DNA from 4 places in the Mesorhizobium sp. P2_B5 genome. Region 2 is predicted to be linked to each of the others. Evidence: predicted binding sites of a transcription regulator. Region 2 holds the regulator's gene; each other region holds the start of a gene.

Region 1 (4,212 bases), on a different contig from region 2:
GTTGGCGCGACGCGCTCGTTCCCGACGCCGCCCTATCCCTCGACTCACAATCTCGGCACCAACCGGATGAGCGAGAAGGCGGAAGACGGCGTCGTCAACCAGCACGGCCAGGCGCACGACATCAAGAACCTGTTCGTGTCGGACGGCAGCCAGTTCACCACCGGTGCGGCCGAAAACCCGACACTGACGATCGTGTCGCTGGCGATCCGCCAGGCCGAATACATAGCGTCGCAAATGTCGGCCAAGACGATCTGAGCCGTCCTCCCGGACCGCTACGCGGAACGCGCATGGGCGCGTTCCGCACTTTTATCTCCCGAGATTGACTAGGCGCCGACCGGCTGCCCGTCCTTGCGGCGGATGGCGACGACGGACGGCCGCGGCAACTGGCCGTCTTTGAAATCGGGCCACAGCGTCTGCACCTTGTCGAGCGTCTCGGCGTCTTCCGCAGGGTGCTGTACCGACAGGAACAGCGTGGTGCCGTCCGGCGTGAAGCACGGGCCGGTTGCTTCCGCGCCATGCGGGCAAGTGAACAGCAGTTTCGGCAGGCCGCGCGCGGCACCCTCGGTGTCGACGCCATAGACGCCGTCCGGCAGGTCGAAATCATTGGCGCCGTCGGTCGCCACCCACAGCCGCCCGGCCGGATCGAAGGTGATGTTGTCGGGGCAGACGAACCAGCCATTGTCCGACGTATCGGGATGGAAGGTCGCGCCGACCTTGGCATCCCTGGGATTGCCACAGAGCACGAACAGGTCCCAGGCATACTTTTCCGCCGTGTGGTCGGCATCCGCGCCGCGGCCGCCGGGCGGGATCAGCTCGACAATATGGCCCCAGAGGTTTTCCGGCCGCGTGTTGGCCGGATTGACCTTGGACTGGTCGCGCTTCTTGTTCTTGGTCATCACCGCATAGACGCGGCCGGTCACCGGATTGGTCTCGATGTCCTCGGGCCGGTCCATCGGCGTGGCGCCCAGCGCGTCGGCCGCAAAACGCGTCTTCAACAGCACTTCGGCCTGGTCGGCAAAACCGTTCTCGGCAGTGAGCTTCCCCTGGCCATGCACCAACGGCAGCCATGTCATCGAGCCGTCGGCATCGAAGCGGGCGACCGACAGCACGCCCTCGTCGAGCAGATCGGCGCCTGAGGCCGGGTTGGCCTTGTCGTAGGCTTTTGCCGAGACGAAGCGGTACATGTATTCGAAATAGTCGTCGTCACCCATATAGACGACGACGCGGCCGTCCTTGTTGAGGACCACGGTCGACGCCTCATGCGACATGCGTCCGAGTGCAGTGCGCTTTACCGGCTTGGACTGCGGGTCGTAAGGGTCGATCTCGACCACCCAGTCGAAGCGGTTGGCCTCGTTCGGCTCCTTGTCGAGGTTGAAGCGGTCGTGGAAGCGGCCGCGGCCATAGATGTCGGAGCCGTCGAAGCCGTAACGGTCGAGCAGTTCGGCGGTCGGCGCCTTCTTCGGGTCGCCGCCGAAAATGTCCGACACGCCTTCCTCGCAGGTCAGCACCGTGCCCCAGGGGGTGAAGCCGCCGCTGCAGTTGTAGCTGGTGCCGAGCACCTTGGTGCCGGTGGCGTCGGCTGAAGTCATCATCAAGGCATGGCCGGCGGCCGGCCCGGAAACGGTCATTTCGGTGTTGGCGGTGATGCGGCGGTTGAGCGGGCTGTCGGCCACGGTCTCCCACTTGCCGTCCTTCAACTGCACTTCGACGATCGAATGGCCCATCGCGGCCATGCCGAGATCGACCTGTTCCTTGGTCATCGTCTTGCCGGCATCGTCCTCGGTCATCCCGGGAAACATCACATTGGGCGAGATGTATTCGTTGTTGACGCAGAGCAGGCCGTGGTCGGAATTCACCGTGCCCTTGGGCAGCGGCATGAAGGCGATGTAGTCGCAATTGTAACCGAAGCGTTTCTCCTGCTCGTCGGCGGCGACTTTGTTGCCGTCGAACTCGGCGAGGCCTGCGGCAAGCGGGTCGCCCCAGCGCGCGACGATGGTCGTCTCATAGCCCTCAGCGGCGGCATGGGTTTTGTCGTAGACCCGCTTCAGCTCGGGAAAGCCGAGCGTCGACTGCGCTGCCGCGGCATGCGTTTCGCCGGCAAACAAGGAGCCGACAAAGCTGCCGCCGGCAATCAAAGCGCCGGAGGCAAGGCTGCCTTTCAAAAGAGACCGGCGCGAGACGCGCTCGGCAATGACGTCGCGGATGACGGGGGAGGATGAAGACGGTGCGTTGGCCATGGTGTCTGCCTCTCAGGGTGGATGTTACGGCGCACCGCTGCCCTAGTCTGCTTCGGCAACATCCGGATGACATGAGAGGAAGGTTTTGGCGCAAGCGATGGCGAGAGTGGTTTGCTCGGCTCAGCCCTTGGTGCAGGTCGAGGCGGTGAAGGCACCGTCGGGCTGCTTCAGGATGATGTCGAAGGACGGGGTGGTCTCGCCGTCCAGCGTCGCCTGCGTCATCGAGACGGAGTTGCCGCCGGTAGTGTAGCCGCCCAGCGGTCCCAGCCAGGTGATCTCGCCATTGGCGTTCATCTGATAGTTATAACCTTGCCGCGCGGTGCCGAACGTCACCGGGCCGGTATAGACATTGCCCTTGATGGTGATGTCACCGAGGTTGAGGAAGGCGCCGAGCAGATAGACTTCGCAGTGATAGGTGCCGTCTGGCAGCTTGCCATCGCTGAAGTCGGCGCGCGCGCCGTCGCTCGTTGCCATCAGCAGCAGGATGCCGGAAATGCAGGAGATGCGGGATGTCATCGGGTCACTCGTTTGCGGAGTGAGCTTGCCCCATTTTTGCGCCGTGCCGCAATATTGTTCGTCCGCGTGCCTGGCTGAGTTCAAAATCTAGGCACTTGACATAATTGGGCGAAAATTAGGCAAAAGCCTTGTGCGCTGCGCAAATTTCCCTCAATCAATTTTTAACCGGCTGCCTTTGATTTCTTTAGGCTAATATAACAATCGGCTGATAACGTTAGATTATTCCCCATTTCCGAGAGCCGCATTTGCGTTTGGCACGGCTGTTGCATTGCATGGTTGCGCTGCAATCAACCAGCTTGGGAGTATTCGGTATGAGGGGTAATTTCGCGACAATAACAAAAATGTTTTCGGCCGGCGTGGTCGCTGCCGGCCTGTCGATGTCGTCTTCGGCCAAGGCCGCCGAAGACACGATCAAGGTCGGCATTCTGCATTCGCTGTCGGGGACCATGGCGATTTCGGAGACGACGCTGAAAGACGCCATGCTGATGCTCATCGAAGAGCAAAACGCCAAGGGCGGCCTGCTCGGCAAGAAGCTGGAAGCGGTCGTCGTCGATCCGGCGTCCAACTGGCCGCTGTTCGCCGAAAAGGCACGCGAGCTGATCTCCAAGGACAAGGTCGCCGCCGTGTTCGGCTGCTGGACCTCGGTGTCGCGCAAATCGGTGCTGCCGGTGTTTTCCGAGCTCGACAACATCCTGTTCTATCCCGTCCAGTATGAGGGCGAGGAAAGCGAGCGCAACGTGTTCTACACCGGCGCCGCACCAAACCAGCAGGCGATCCCCGCCGTCGACTACCTCATGAGTGAGGATGGCGGCTCGGTGAAGCGCTGGGTGCTGGAAGGCACCGACTATGTCTATCCTCGCACCACCAACAAGATCCTCGAGGCCTATCTGAAGGCCAAGGGCGTCGCGGCCGAAGACATCATGGTCAACTACACGCCATTCGGCTTCTCCGACTGGCAGACCGAAGTCTCGGCGATCAAGAAGTTCGGTTCGGCCGGCAAGAAGACCGCCGTCGTCTCGACCGTCAATGGCGACGCCAACGTTCCCTTCTACAAGGAGCTCGGCAACCAGGGCATCAAGGCCGAGGACATTCCGGTCATGGCCTTTTCGGTCGGCGAGGAAGAACTGGCCGGTCTCGACACCGCGCCGCTGGTCGGCCATCTCGCCGCCTGGAACTATTTCGAGAGCGTCGACACGCCGGAAAACAAGAAGTTCATCGCTGACTGGCACAAGTTCATCAAGAACGACAAGCGCACCACCAATGACCCGATGGAAGCCCACTATATCGGCTTCAACATGTGGGTGAAGGCGGTCGAGAAGGCCGGCACCACCGATCCGGACAAGGTCATCGACGCCATGGTCGGCGTGTCCGTGCCGAACCTGACCGGCGGCTATTCGACGATGATGCCGAACCACCACATCACCAAGCCGGTGCTGATCGGCGAGATCCAGGCCGACGG
Region 2 (4,212 bases):
CGGCGTTCTTGCCGAGCTCGCGCGCGTCCTTCCACACCGACACGGTCTGCGTGCCGAGCGCGATGCGGTTCAGCGCGGCATGGTCGCCGTCCTGGCCCGAGACCGGAACGGTTCCGGCCAGGCCCTGCGCCGTCAGCGCCGCGACGACGCCGCCGGCTGTGCCGTCGTTGGCCGCAACCACCGCATCGACCTTGTTGTCGTTGGCGGTCAGGAACTGTTCCATGTTCTTCTGGGCGTTGGCGGGCAGCCAGCCATCAGTGTAAGCCTCGCCGACATTCTTGATCTTGCCCGAGTCGATGGCTTCCTTGAGCACTTCCATCGAGCCGGCGAACAGGAAATCGGCATTCGGATCGGCACCCGAGCCCTTGATGAAGACATAGTTGCCTTCGGGCTTCGCCTTGAACACTTCGCGGGCCTGCATGCGGCCGACTTCCTTGTTGTCGAAGGTCAGATAGAAGACGTCCTTGTTCTCGATCAGGCGGTCATAGCCGACGACTGGAATGCCTTCGTCCAGCGCCTTCTGCACCGCCGGGCCGATGGCCGAGGCGTCCTGCGCCAGGATGATCAGCGAGTTGGCGCCCTGCGAGATCAGGCTTTCGACGTCGGTCAACTGCTTGCCGGGATTGGACTGCGCGTCGGCGGAAATGTACTTGTCGCCGGCCGCCTCGATCGCCGCCTTCATCGCCGCTTCGTCGGTCTTCCAGCGCTCTTCCTGGAAGTTCGACCACGACACGCCGATGACCTTGTCCTTCGCCTGCGCGACCGACACCAGCGTCAGCGACATGGCGACACCCGCCAGCATGGCGGCTGCAAATCTGTTCATGATAACCCTCCCTGCGCCGCGCACGGCGCGACAAAACTGACCCGAAGGCCGGCACACAGAGGCTCTATTTTTTCGAGCCTCGAAAAAATACTGGTCCAACGGCGAGGCGCTGTCAACATCGATTCTGATGGAATCTGATGGCCTCTGTGAATTTTTTCGAGACTCGCAATAAACAATGACAGCGCCGCCTGCTTCTGCCAATATTTGGCTGGTACCACCAAATGCCTCCACTATCATGAGGCGCGAGGAGGTCCGGGAGGAAAACAAAAACGATGTCGGTTGGAATCCGCCACGATGATCTGCGCCGTCGCAACCGCGCGATGGTGATTTCGGCCGTGCGCCGGGCCGGCCAGCCGTCGCGGACCGAGATTGCGGCGACCACCGGCCTCAGCCACTCGACCATATCGGCGATCTCCTCGGATTTGATTGCCGAAGGCATCCTGGCCGAGAGCAAACCCGGCGAGACGGGTGCGCTGAAGCGCGGCCGGCCGCAGGTTGGCCTTGCGCTCAACCCCGAAGCCGCCGCGGTGATGACCGTGGTGCTGTCGCTGAACTTCCTCTCCGTCACCGTCATCGACTATGCCGGCCATGTGATCGCCGAGGAGCAGCGTCGGCTGGACACGCTGACCATGCCGCGCGACGAGCTGATCGGCGAATGCGTAGCGATTGTCCGGCGCCGGATCGAGGACCCCGACCTCGATGTCCAGAGCGTCGCCCGTATTGCCATGGGCATCCAGGGCATCACCGATTCGCAGGCCCGCGCCATGCTGTGGTCGCCGATCACGCCGCTGACCGACATTGCCTTCGCCGACATACTGGAAGCGGAGTTCGGCATTCCGGCCACCATGGAAAACGACTGCAACATGATGGCGGTGGCGCTGCAATGGCGCCAGCCTGAGCGCTACCGCGACAATTTCATCGCTATCCTGCTCTCGCATGGCATCGGCATGGGGCTGGTGCTGAAGGGCGAATTGTTCACCGGCACCCATTCGTCGGGCGGCGAGTTCGGCCACATGATCCATCGGCCCGGCGGCGCGCTGTGCCGTTGCGGGCGGCGCGGCTGCGTGGAGGCCTATGCCGGCAACTACGCCATCTGGCGCAGCGCCAAAATGATGAGCGAGGATGCCGAACCGGTCGATGTCGGCGACGCCGACATGCGGGCGCTCGCCGCACGTGCCCGCGAGACCGATGGCCCCGAGCGCGAAGCCTACCGCAAGGCCGGCGAGGCGCTCGGCTTCGGCCTCGGCAGCCTGTTCGCGCTGATCGATCCAGCACCTGTCGCCATGGTCGGAGTCAGCGCCGCCGCGTTCGATCTGATCGAACCGGCATTGCGCGAGGCGATTGCTCAGACCGCCGGCGGCCAGCACTCGAAATCGATCTCCTTCGACACCGAGCCCAACGAACTGCCGCTGATCCGCGAAGGCTGCGCCATGCGCGCGCTCGGCTTCGTCGACCAGGAGATTTTCGCACCGGGGATTCAGGCGAAAGCGGGCAAGCATGTCGCCTGAGGGGCCGGCAACAGCGCGGCGCGCCTAATCTTCCCGGATGGCGTAGCCGGCGCCGCGGATGGTGCGGATGACGTCGGGCATGCGGCCATTATTGACCGCCTTGCGCAGTCGACCGACATGCACGTCGACCGTGCGCTCGTCGATATAGATCGTCTCGCCCCAGACATTGTCGAGCAGCTGGCTGCGCGAGAACACGCGGCCGGGATGGCGCATCATGAATTCGAGCAGGCGGAACTCGGTCGGTCCGAGCCTGATTTCGCTCTTCTTGCGGTAGACGCGGTGCGATTCACGGTCGAGCACGATGTCGCCGACCTTGAGCACGCTGGACAGCACTTCCGGCTTGGCGCGGCGCAGCAACGCTTTCACGCGCGCCATGAATTCCGGTGTCGAGAACGGCTTGACCAGATAGTCGTCGGCGCCGGTGGACAGGCCACGCACGCGGTCGCTCTCCTCGCCACGCGCGGTCAGCATGATGATCGGCAGCCGTTCGGTCTCGGGCCGCATGCGCAGCCGGCGGCAGAGCTCGATGCCGGACACAGCCGGCACCATCCAGTCGAGCACCAGAAGGTCGGGCACATTTTCCTGCAACCGGATTTCGGCCTCATCGCCGCGCGTCACCACCTCGACCTGGTAGCCTTCGGATTCGAGGTTGTAGCGGAGAAGAACGCCCAGCGGCTCCTCGTCCTCCACGACCATGATGCGTGGCGCGATCATCAGCAGTTCACCCTTGTCAGGCCGAAGTGGCCATCGCCGTCTCGTCCTGCTTCGGGCGATTGGCGGGCAATTGCTGGCCGGTCAGCACATAATACGCATTTTCAGCGATGTTGGTGACATGATCGCCGATGCGCTCCAGATTCTTGGCGCAGAACAGGAGATGCGTGCAGGCGGTGATGTTGCGCGGGTCTTCCATCATGTAGGTCAAGAGTTCACGAAACACCGACGTGTATTTGACGTCGATACGTTCGTCCTCATTCCTGAGTTTCGCCAGGGCTGCGGCATCCGCGGCGGCATATTCCTCGACCACCCCTTGCACCTGGATCAGCACCAGCTGCGCCATCGCATCGATGGAATGCGAGAGGTCGCGCGGCGTGACGCTGAGGCCCACGGTGCCAACGCGCTTGGCGATGTTCTTGGCGAGATCGCCGATGCGCTCGAGGTCGCCGGCCATGCGGATCGAGCCGACCACGGCACGCAGATCGTTGGCCATCGGCTGGCGCTTGGCGATGAGCGTGATGGCACGATCGTCGAGTTCCCGCTGGCGCGCGTCCATGATGGCGTCGTCGGACACGACGCGCTGCGCCAGCGCATTGTCGGAATTGAGCAGCGCTTTTGTCGAGCCGCTGACCATCGACCCGGCCAGATCGCCCATGTCGCGGATCAGCTTGCTGATCTGGCCCAACTCTTCATCGAAGGAGGCGACGGTATGTTCACCCATGATCGTGGTCCTCGTGCCTGAAAATTCAACCGCTGGACGGCTCAGCCGAAGCGGCCGGTAATGTAGTCCTGGGTGCGCTTGTCGTCGGGATTGGTGAACATCTTGTCGGTGGCGCCCTCCTCGACCAGGTAGCCGAGGTGGAACATCGCCGTGCGCTGCGACACGCGCGCCGCCTGCTGCATCGAGTGGGTGACGATGACGATCGTGTAATTCTGGCGCAGCTCGTCGATCAGCTCCTCGACGCGTGCGGTGGCAATCGGGTCGAGCGCCGAGCAGGGTTCGTCCATCAGGATTACTTCCGGCGACACCGCAATGGCGCGCGCGATGCACAGGCGCTGCTGCTGGCCGCCGGACAGGCCGGTGCCGGGCTCCTGCAGGCGGTCCTTGACCTCGTTCCAGATCGCCGCCTTCTTCAAGCTCGACTCGACGATCTGGTCCATGTCGGA
Region 3 (4,212 bases), 370 kb from region 2:
TGTTACCGATCGGTACGTATACCTGCCTCCACCCTGCAACGTACCGGTCAGTAACATGATAGCTCAATCCCGTCCCTTTGGCCAGCGCTACGCTTTCGTCGTGGTCGGCGTCATCTTCCTCTGCCTGCTGATCGCGGCCGGTCTGCGTTCGGCTCCCTCCGTGATGATGCTGCCGCTGGATAAGAGCTTCGGCTGGGGACGGGATACCGTTTCGATTGCCGCTGCCATCGGCATCTTCCTCTATGGCCTGACCGGGCCGTTCGCCGCCGCCCTGATGGAGCGGATCGGTCTGCGCCGCACGCTGCTCGCTTCGCTGGTGGTCATGTCGGGCTCAACCGCGCTCAGCCTGCTGATGACCGAGCCCTGGCATCTGTTCCTCACCTGGGGCGTGTTTTCCGGCATCGGCTCGGGCGCTGTCGCCACCGTGCTCGGCGCCACCATCGTCAATCGCTGGTTCAAGACCAATCGCGGCCTCGTCATGGGGCTGATGTCGGCCTCCAGCGCCACCGGCTTGCTGGTGTTCCTGCCGCTGCTCGCCTCGCTCGCCCAGTCGGGCGGCTGGCAGCCGGTCGCCATTGCCGTCTCTGTTGCCACCGCCTGTCTTCTGCCGCTGGTCTGGCTGCTGGTGCCGGAGCGCCCGGCTTCGATCGGCATGGTGCGCTATGGCGCCGAGGCCGATGACGTGCCGCCGGTGTCGCCGGCCTCGCAAGGCAATTTCCTGGCGCATACGCTCAACACGCTGCGCCGCGCCGCGGGAACCAGGGTATTCTGGTATCTGTTTGCCACCTTCTTCGTCTGCGGATTCACGACCAACGGGTTGGTCGGCACCCATCTGATCTCCTTTTGCGGCGATATGGGCATCGGCGAGGTGCAGGCGGCCGGCCTTTTGTCGATGATGGGCATTTTCGACCTGATCGGCACGACGCTGTCGGGCTGGCTCACCGACCGTTTCGACCCGCGCAAGCTGCTCGGTGTCTACTATGGCATTCGCGGCCTGTCGCTGATTTACCTGCCCTATTCCGGCTTCTCGGCGACCAGCCTGATCATCTTTGCCGTGCTCTACGGTCTCGACTGGATCGCCACCGTGCCGCCGACGCTCAGGCTCGCCAACGAAGCCTTCGGCGACCGCAGCGGCCCGATCGTGTTCGGCTGGATCGTCGCCGGTCATCAGGTCGGTGCGGCAGCCGCCGCAGCCTTCGGCGGCACCATGCGGGAATTGCAGGGCAATTATGAACTGGCCTTCCTGATCGCCGGCATGACGGCGATTGTGGCGGCGTGTCTGTCGCTGCTGATCAACACCACCCGGCCGGCCTTCGACCCGGAGCCGCAGGCGGCTTAAGCGCGACGCTAATCTCCCCCCTTGAGGGGGAGATGGCCGCGAAGCGGCCAGAGGAGGTCGGTCCGACTGGGCTCGGCGTCCTTGCGGCGAAGGAGGAGGTCAGCGCTCTACGCGCGGCGACCCCCTCTGTCGCCTTTGGCGACATCTCCCCCTCAAGGGGGGAGATCATCTGTCCATTGTTATCAAAACTTCATCTTTCCGAGATGCGGCTGAAACATTGAGGCTGGACGCTGGTGGCGGACGTTCAAGCCATCAGGAGACAGCCATGAACAAGATCTCGATGACCCGCCGCGCCTTCGTCACCTCAGCGAGTGCGGCCGGTCTGCTCGGCGCATCGGGCCTCGCTTTGCCCTATTATTCGCGCGCCAGCCAGCGCCCGGCGTTTACCCATGGCGTCCAGTCCGGCGATGTCGATGCCTCGAACGGCATGGTGTGGACGCGCACCGATCGACCCTCGCGCGTCATGTTCGAAGTGTCGTCGACCGAGAATTTCGCCAACGCCACCCGGCTGGCGCCGCTCGATACCTCGCCGGCCAGCGACTTTACGGTCAAGCGGCTGCTCACCGACTTGGCTGCCGACCAGGACATCTTCTACCGCATGACGGCCGCCGACCTCGCCGACATCAATGTCGTTTCCGAGCCGATCGTCGGGCGCTTCCGCACTGCACCCGCCTCGAAGCGCGATATCAAATTCGCCTGGTCGGGCGACACGGCCGGCCAGGGCTGGGGCATCGACGAGACCGGCATGAAGACCTACGCCACCATCGCGAAGCACACGCCCGACTTCTTCCTGCATTCCGGCGACACGATCTATGCCGATGGCGCCATGAAGGATGAGGTCGACCTGCCTGGCGGCGGCAAATGGAAGAACGTCGTCCTCATCGACGGCAAGCGCAAGGTGGCCGAGACGCTGGACGAGTACCGCGACCAGTGGAAGTACAACATGATGGACAAGAACGTTCTCGCCCTGAGCGCCATCTGCCCGACCTTCTACCAGTGGGACGACCACGAAGTGCTGAACAACTGGTCGGATTCGAAGGATTTGAGCGCCGACAGCCGCTACACCGAAAAATCCATCCATGTGCTGGCGGCGCGTGCGGCGCGCGCCTTCCATGAGATGACGACGATCCGCTACGAACCGTCGGAGCCGGGCCGCGTCTATCGCAAGATATCCCATGGGCCGCTGCTCGACGTGTTCTTCCTCGACATGCGCTCCTATCGCGGCCCCAACGGCCCTGACATGCAGGACACTATGACGCCGGAGTCCCGTATACTTGGCGAACAGCAGACCAAATGGCTGAAGCGCGAACTGGCCAACTCCAAGGCGACCTGGAAGATCATCGCCGCCGACATGCCGCTCGGCCTCGTCGTCTGGGACGACGGCACCAAGAAGGTCGGCGCGGAAGCCGTCAGCAATGGCGACAACGGTCTGCCCAAGGGCCGCGAGCTCGAGATCGCCGACCTTTTGCGCTACATCAAGAACGCCGGCATCACCAACACAGTGTGGCTGACGGCCGACGTGCATTACACGGCCGCGCACTATTACAACCCCGACAAGGCGCAGTTCCAGGACTTCAACCCGTTCTGGGAATTCGTCTCCGGCCCGATCCATGCCGGCACGTTCGGCCCCAACGATTTCGACATGACCTTTGGGCCGGAACTGAAATTCATCAAGGCGCCGACCGCCGAACAGGGCCAGAACCTGCCGCCCTCGGCTGGGCTCCAGTTCTTCGGGCTGGTCGATATTTCAGGGGCGACCGAGCAACTGACGGTGCGGCTGATGGATCGCGATGATAACGAGCTCTACAAGGTGACGCTGGATCCGGTGCGGTCGGCTTAGCCTGGATAGGTCGGCAGGACAGCACCCCCCTCTGTCCTGCCGGACATCTCCCCCGCAAGGGGGGAGATTAGCAGTTCTGCCGCTGGCGCAGGTTCTTCCGCGTTGACGATTGGCGAAAGCCGACGCGACATCTGATCTCCCCCCTTGCGGGGGAGATGCCCGGCAGGGCAGAGGGGGGTGTGACGGATCGCTACGCTTGGAGTAGGTGGGAACTGTCAATCCGGATAGCAAACCGTCGGAATTTTCGGCCAAACCGCGCTGTCGCACCCTGCCGCTTGCTGCCTCTGCCTGAACGATGCGCTGACCGGGCCGGTGACCACGGGGTCGACGCCATCAGGGGCGTCGGCGAACATCTGCTCGGCCGTCTGGTCAGAGGACGAGACTGGATTGGCTTCCTTCAGCGTCGCGGCCGATTGCGCGGCATTGGCCGCCAGCAGGGCAGCGAATGCGACCGAAGCGATGAGTGGCCAAAATCGGTTGAGTTTGTCGGTCATGAATTTCGAACTGCCCAGGCCCCGAAAGGTTCCCGCCTTGGTTAACAAAACCATCTCACACCGAGATGCTTAAGATTTGATGAGTATTTGGTGATGCGCCTCCTCTTTCGCAATTGCGAAAAACCCTGTATGAGCCGCGCAACCGAAAGAGGCGGCGCCTTTTGGCCTGCTGCCTGCAACGCTCCCGAGACCACAACATGAAAATTCGTAATATCGCGATCATCGCGCACGTCGACCATGGAAAAACCACCCTCGTCGACCAGTTGCTCCGGCAATCCGGCTCCTTCCGCGACAATCAGCGCGTCGCCGAGCGCGCTATGGATTCCAACGACCTGGAAAAGGAACGCGGCATCACCATCCTGGCCAAGGCGACCTCGGTCGACTGGAAGGACACCCGCATCAATATCGTCGACACCCCCGGCCACGCCGATTTCGGCGGTGAGGTCGAGCGCATCCTGTCGATGGTGGATTCGGCCATCGTGCTGGTCGACGCCGCCGAGGGCCCGATGCCGCAGACCAAATTCGTCGTCGGCAAGGCG
Region 4 (4,212 bases), on a different contig from region 2:
TTTGCAGCGTTGCTCGATTACATCGACGCGAGCTTCCAGCAAGGGCCGGACGGCCCCATCGTCATCGAGAATGCCGCGTATTCGAGGTTCGACCGCTTCTTTGAGGCGAACGGCCATTTCAACGCGCTGGTCGGCTGCAACACCTGGACGGCGGCGGGTCTGCGCACCGCCGGTCTGCGCACCGGCTGGTGGAACCCGCTACCTGCCTCGCTCCGCCTGTCGATGCGGCTTTACAACTAGCTGAAAACGGTAGGCATCCCGGCGACGTCTAGCGCCGGATGATTTTCTGCGGCTCCCAGCCATAGAGCCAGTCGAGATCGGCGGCTAGCTTTTCGGGCGAGCGCATGGACAGGAAGAGATTGCGGGCGACAGCCACCGGGCCGGCGGCATGCCAAGCCAACCGGTTGACGGCGCCGCGACGTGCTGCCTTGGCGACCCGGGGCCGCCGCAGGTTTTCCCAGATCTGAAGACTCCTCGCCGGATCGGCAGGGAAATCGGCAATGACGTCAGCCAGCATCACGGCATCCTCGATCGCCATGGCCGCGCCTTGCGCCGCAAACGGTGTCATCGCATGCGCGGCGTCGCCAATCAGGGCGATGCCTTGCGGGCTTGTCCACCGCTGCTGGACGACCGTATGGATCGGAAAGGCCGTCCAGGGACCGGCCAGCGCCACAAGCTTCACCAGGCCCGGCGCTGTGCCGCGCGTGGCGCCGTCGAGAACAGCTGGGTCGGCATGGCCCGACCAGCCTTCGGCTATGCGCTCGCCCTTGGTGAAGGCGGCGAGATTGAAGGCGCGGCCGTTGCTGACGGGATAGGCGACCATGTGGAAGCCGGGATGCAGGAAGGTGGTGACACAGTCGGCGGCGCCGATCGCGGTAAAGGCTTCTCCGGCGGTGCTCTCAGCCGCGACCGTTGCCCGCCAGGCGAGTTCACCCGAAAAACGGCTTTTGCCGAAGCCTGCGAGTTGCGCCCGGACCGACGACCAGACGCCGTCGGCGCCGACCAGGAGCCGGCCGCTTGCCTCGATCGCGCGGCCATCCGCTTCGGCGGTCACGGCGACATCTGACGCATTGACGGCGATGCTGTTGACGCGTGCACCCGTGACAAGCTCAATTCCCGGCCGTTCAACCACTTGCGCCAGCAGCGCCGCCTGCAGATCAGCGCGGTGGGCGACGAGATAGGGCGCCTGCCAGCGCGCTTCGGCGGCTTGCCCAAGTGGCACCCGCGCCAGTTTGCGCAGCGTTCCGGCATCCTTGAGCACCACCGCTTCCGGTCGCAAGGCCGCCGGCAGCAGGCGCTCAAGCACGCCGAGCTTTCGAAGTATGCGTGTTGCGTTGGGCGAAAGCTGGATGCCGGCGCCGGCGGCCTCGAGGCGCGACGCCTGTTCGAACAGCCTTACCGCATATCCGCGTTCGGCAAAGGCAAGGGCAGCCGTCAACCCGGCGACGCCAGCCCCGGCGATTATGACCTGCCGGGCCTGTGTGTCCTGCATCGGGCTGGTCGCGAAAGGTTCAGGCGGCCTGGTCGATATAGAGGCAACCGGGCGGCTGGGTTTCCGTCGCCTTCAGCTTCGCCGAATAGCGATAGAGCGTCGAGCAATAGGGGCAGACCTTTTCATTGTCGTCGCCCATGTCGAGGAAGACATGCGGATGATCGAAGGGCGGATTCGCGCCGGTGCACATGAATTCCCTGACACCGATGTCGATCGCCGGGTGGCCGGCATCGTTCTGGAAATGGGGAATGGAACCGCCTGCCATCGTCGTCTCCTTAACGCAGTCTCGTCTGCATCTGGATCATAACAGCTCTCTTTGCAAGATCGATGAAATGAAACTGTCGCAAAAGGCTGGCAGAGGATAAGTTGAGCCGGTTAAGCGCATGACCGGGAAGCCGAGCGATTCCGCGACGGATCATGCGTCACAAAGACATGGTAGAGCGTCCATGGCCATCTCGGCATTTGCGGCGCTTCAAAAGGAACGGTTGCGGGCAGGAAACCATGAATGAACTGAAGCCGGTGCTGAACGAATTCATCAATATCGAGGCGGCAAGCCCCGAGGGCGGCAATCCCGACCGTTTCGTCAACCGTGAATTCTCCTGGCTGCAGTTCAACCGGCGCGTTCTCGAGGAATCGCAGAACGAACACCACCCGCTACTCGAACGGGTCCGTTTCCTGTCGATCTCGGCCGCCAATCTCGATGAATTCTTCATGGTCCGCGTCGCCGGTCTTGCCGGCCAGGTTCGCGAAGGCATCGCGCTCAAGAGCCCCGACGGGCGCACGCCCGAGCAGCAGCTCGAACAGCTTTTGCGCGAGGTCGAGCGGCTGCAGGAGGACCAGCAGAACAGTCTGTCGGCGCTGATGCTGCTGCTCAACAAGGAAGGTATTGAGAGCATCACCCGCGATGCACTGACCAAGGATGAGAAGGTCTGGCTGGAAGATCATTTCCAGGATCAGGTCTTCCCGGTGCTGACCCCGCTGTCGATCGACCCGGCGCATCCGTTTCCGTTCATTCCCAACCTCGGCTTCTCCATGGCGCTGCAATTGCGCCATCGCAAGAATGGCGAGGAGATGAGTGCGCTTCTGCGCCTGCCGGTGGCGCTGAAGCGCTTCATCCGTCTGCCGGACCGCAAGCAGCATGTTCGCTTCATTCCGCTCGAGGAGGCGGTCGGTCTCTATATCGGCAAGCTGTTCCCCGGATACGAGGTCAAGGGCTCCGGCACCTTCCGCATCATCCGGGACAGCGATATCGAGGTCGAGGAGGAGTCGGAGGATCTTGTGCGCCTGTTCGAGACGGCGCTGAAGCGCCGCCGCCGCGGTTCGGTCATCCGCATCGAATTCGACAAGTCGATGCCCGGCGAATTGCGCGAGTTCGTTGCCGGTGAGCTTGGCGTCTCTTCGAGCCGCATCAGCGTTCTGACCGGCCCGCTGGCGCTCAGCCAGATTTCGGAGATCGTCTCCGTGCCGCGCGACGACCTCAAATTCAGGCCCTACAATCCGCGCTTTCCCGAGCGAATCCGCGAACATGGCGGCGATTGTTTCGCGGCCATCCGCGAGAAGGACATCGTCGTCCACCACCCCTACGAATCCTTCGATGTCGTGGTCCAGTTCCTGCGCCAGGCGATGGCCGACCCGGAAGTGGTGGCAATCAAGCAGACACTCTATCGCACCTCCAACGACAGCCCGATCGTGCGTGCGCTGGTCGATGCGGCCGAGGCCGGCAAGTCGGTGACCGCTCTCGTCGAGCTCAAGGCGCGCTTTGACGAGGAAGCCAACATCCGCTGGGCGCGCGACCTCGAGCGCGCCGGCGTCCAGGTCGTGTTCGGCTTCCTCGAGTTGAAGACCCATGCGAAAATGTCGCTGGTGGTGCGGCGCGAGGACGGCAAGCTGCGCAACTATGTGCATCTGGGCACCGGCAACTACCATCCGGTCACCGCGCGCATCTACACCGACCTGTCCTTCTTCACCACCGATCCGACGATCGCGCGCGATGTCGCGCAGCTCTTCAACTTCATCACCGGCTATGCCGAGCCGACCGATGAGATGCGGATCGCCATCTCGCCGTTTACCCTGCGCAGCCGCATCCTGAAGCACATCACCGACGAGATCGGTCATGCGCTGGCCGGCCGGCCGGCGCGCATCTGGATGAAGATGAACGCGCTGGTCGATCCGAACATCATCGACGCGCTCTATGACGCCAGCCGCGCCGGCGTCGAGATCGATCTTGTCGTACGCGGCATTTGCTGCCTTAGGCCGCAGGTGCCGGGCCTGTCGGAAAACATCAGGGTCAAGTCGATCGTCGGCCGCTTCCTCGAACATAGCCGCATCTACTGCTTCGGCAACGGCCATGGCCTGCCCTCGGACGAGGCGATCGTCTACATCTCCTCGGCCGACCTGATGCCGCGCAATCTCGACCGCCGCGTCGAGACCATGGTGCCGATCACCAATCCAACTGTGCATGAACAGATACTTGGCCAGATCATGCTGGGCAACATCATGGACAACCAGCAAAGTTTCGACGTATTGGCTGACGGAACCTCCCGGCGCGTGGCGCTGGAGGAGGGTGAGGAACCGTTCAACGCGCAGGAATATTTCATGACCAATCCTAGCCTGTCCGGACGGGGCGATGCGCTGAAGTCGCATGCGCCCAAGCGCATCGCGCAGTTCAAACGCCGCAAGAAAAACGCTGCAGCGTCCGGCTGATGATTTCAACTTCCCAG

The links. The regulator PhoB, encoded in region 2, activates phosphate uptake and scavenging genes when phosphate is short. The targets are predictions, from matches to a motif close to TGTCATNNANCTGTCAT.
Region 1: a site for PhoB is predicted at 2,293-2,309, ahead of AC1D1N_RS14335 (PhoX family protein). Genes of this name have one in related genera too.
Region 3: a site for PhoB is predicted at 1,517-1,533, ahead of AC1D1N_RS02365 (alkaline phosphatase D family protein). Genes of this name have one in related genera too.
Region 4: a site for PhoB is predicted at 1,821-1,837, ahead of AC1D1N_RS26820 (RNA degradosome polyphosphate kinase). Genes of this name have one in related genera too.

What each region holds. Positions count from the first base shown of each region.
Region 1 covers NZ_JBFUDJ010000003.1:328,412-332,623, reverse strand. The annotation lists gene AC1D1N_RS14340 (GMC family oxidoreductase) at 1-255, shown strand, start outside; gene AC1D1N_RS14335 (PhoX family protein) at 324-2,237, opposite strand; gene AC1D1N_RS14330 (hypothetical protein) at 2,358-2,753, opposite strand; gene urtA (urea ABC transporter substrate-binding protein) at 3,065-4,212, shown strand, end outside.
Region 2 covers NZ_JBFUDJ010000001.1:98,497-102,708, forward strand. The annotation lists gene xylF (D-xylose ABC transporter substrate-binding protein) at 1-823, opposite strand, end outside; gene AC1D1N_RS00495 (ROK family protein) at 1,096-2,331, shown strand; gene phoB (phosphate regulon transcriptional regulator PhoB) at 2,356-3,045, opposite strand; gene phoU (phosphate signaling complex protein PhoU) at 3,062-3,766, opposite strand; gene pstB (phosphate ABC transporter ATP-binding protein PstB) at 3,808-4,212, opposite strand, start outside.
Region 3 covers NZ_JBFUDJ010000001.1:463,599-467,810, reverse strand. The annotation lists gene AC1D1N_RS02370 (MFS transporter) at 56-1,339, shown strand; gene AC1D1N_RS02365 (alkaline phosphatase D family protein) at 1,605-3,179, shown strand; gene AC1D1N_RS02360 (hypothetical protein) at 3,395-3,673, opposite strand; gene typA (translational GTPase TypA) at 3,871-4,212, shown strand, end outside.
Region 4 covers NZ_JBFUDJ010000011.1:125,109-129,320, reverse strand. The annotation lists gene AC1D1N_RS26835 (TIGR02117 family protein) at 1-240, shown strand, start outside; gene AC1D1N_RS26830 (FAD-dependent monooxygenase) at 269-1,492, opposite strand; gene AC1D1N_RS26825 (zinc-finger domain-containing protein) at 1,512-1,757, opposite strand; gene AC1D1N_RS26820 (RNA degradosome polyphosphate kinase) at 1,994-4,195, shown strand; gene ppx (exopolyphosphatase) at 4,195-4,212, shown strand, end outside.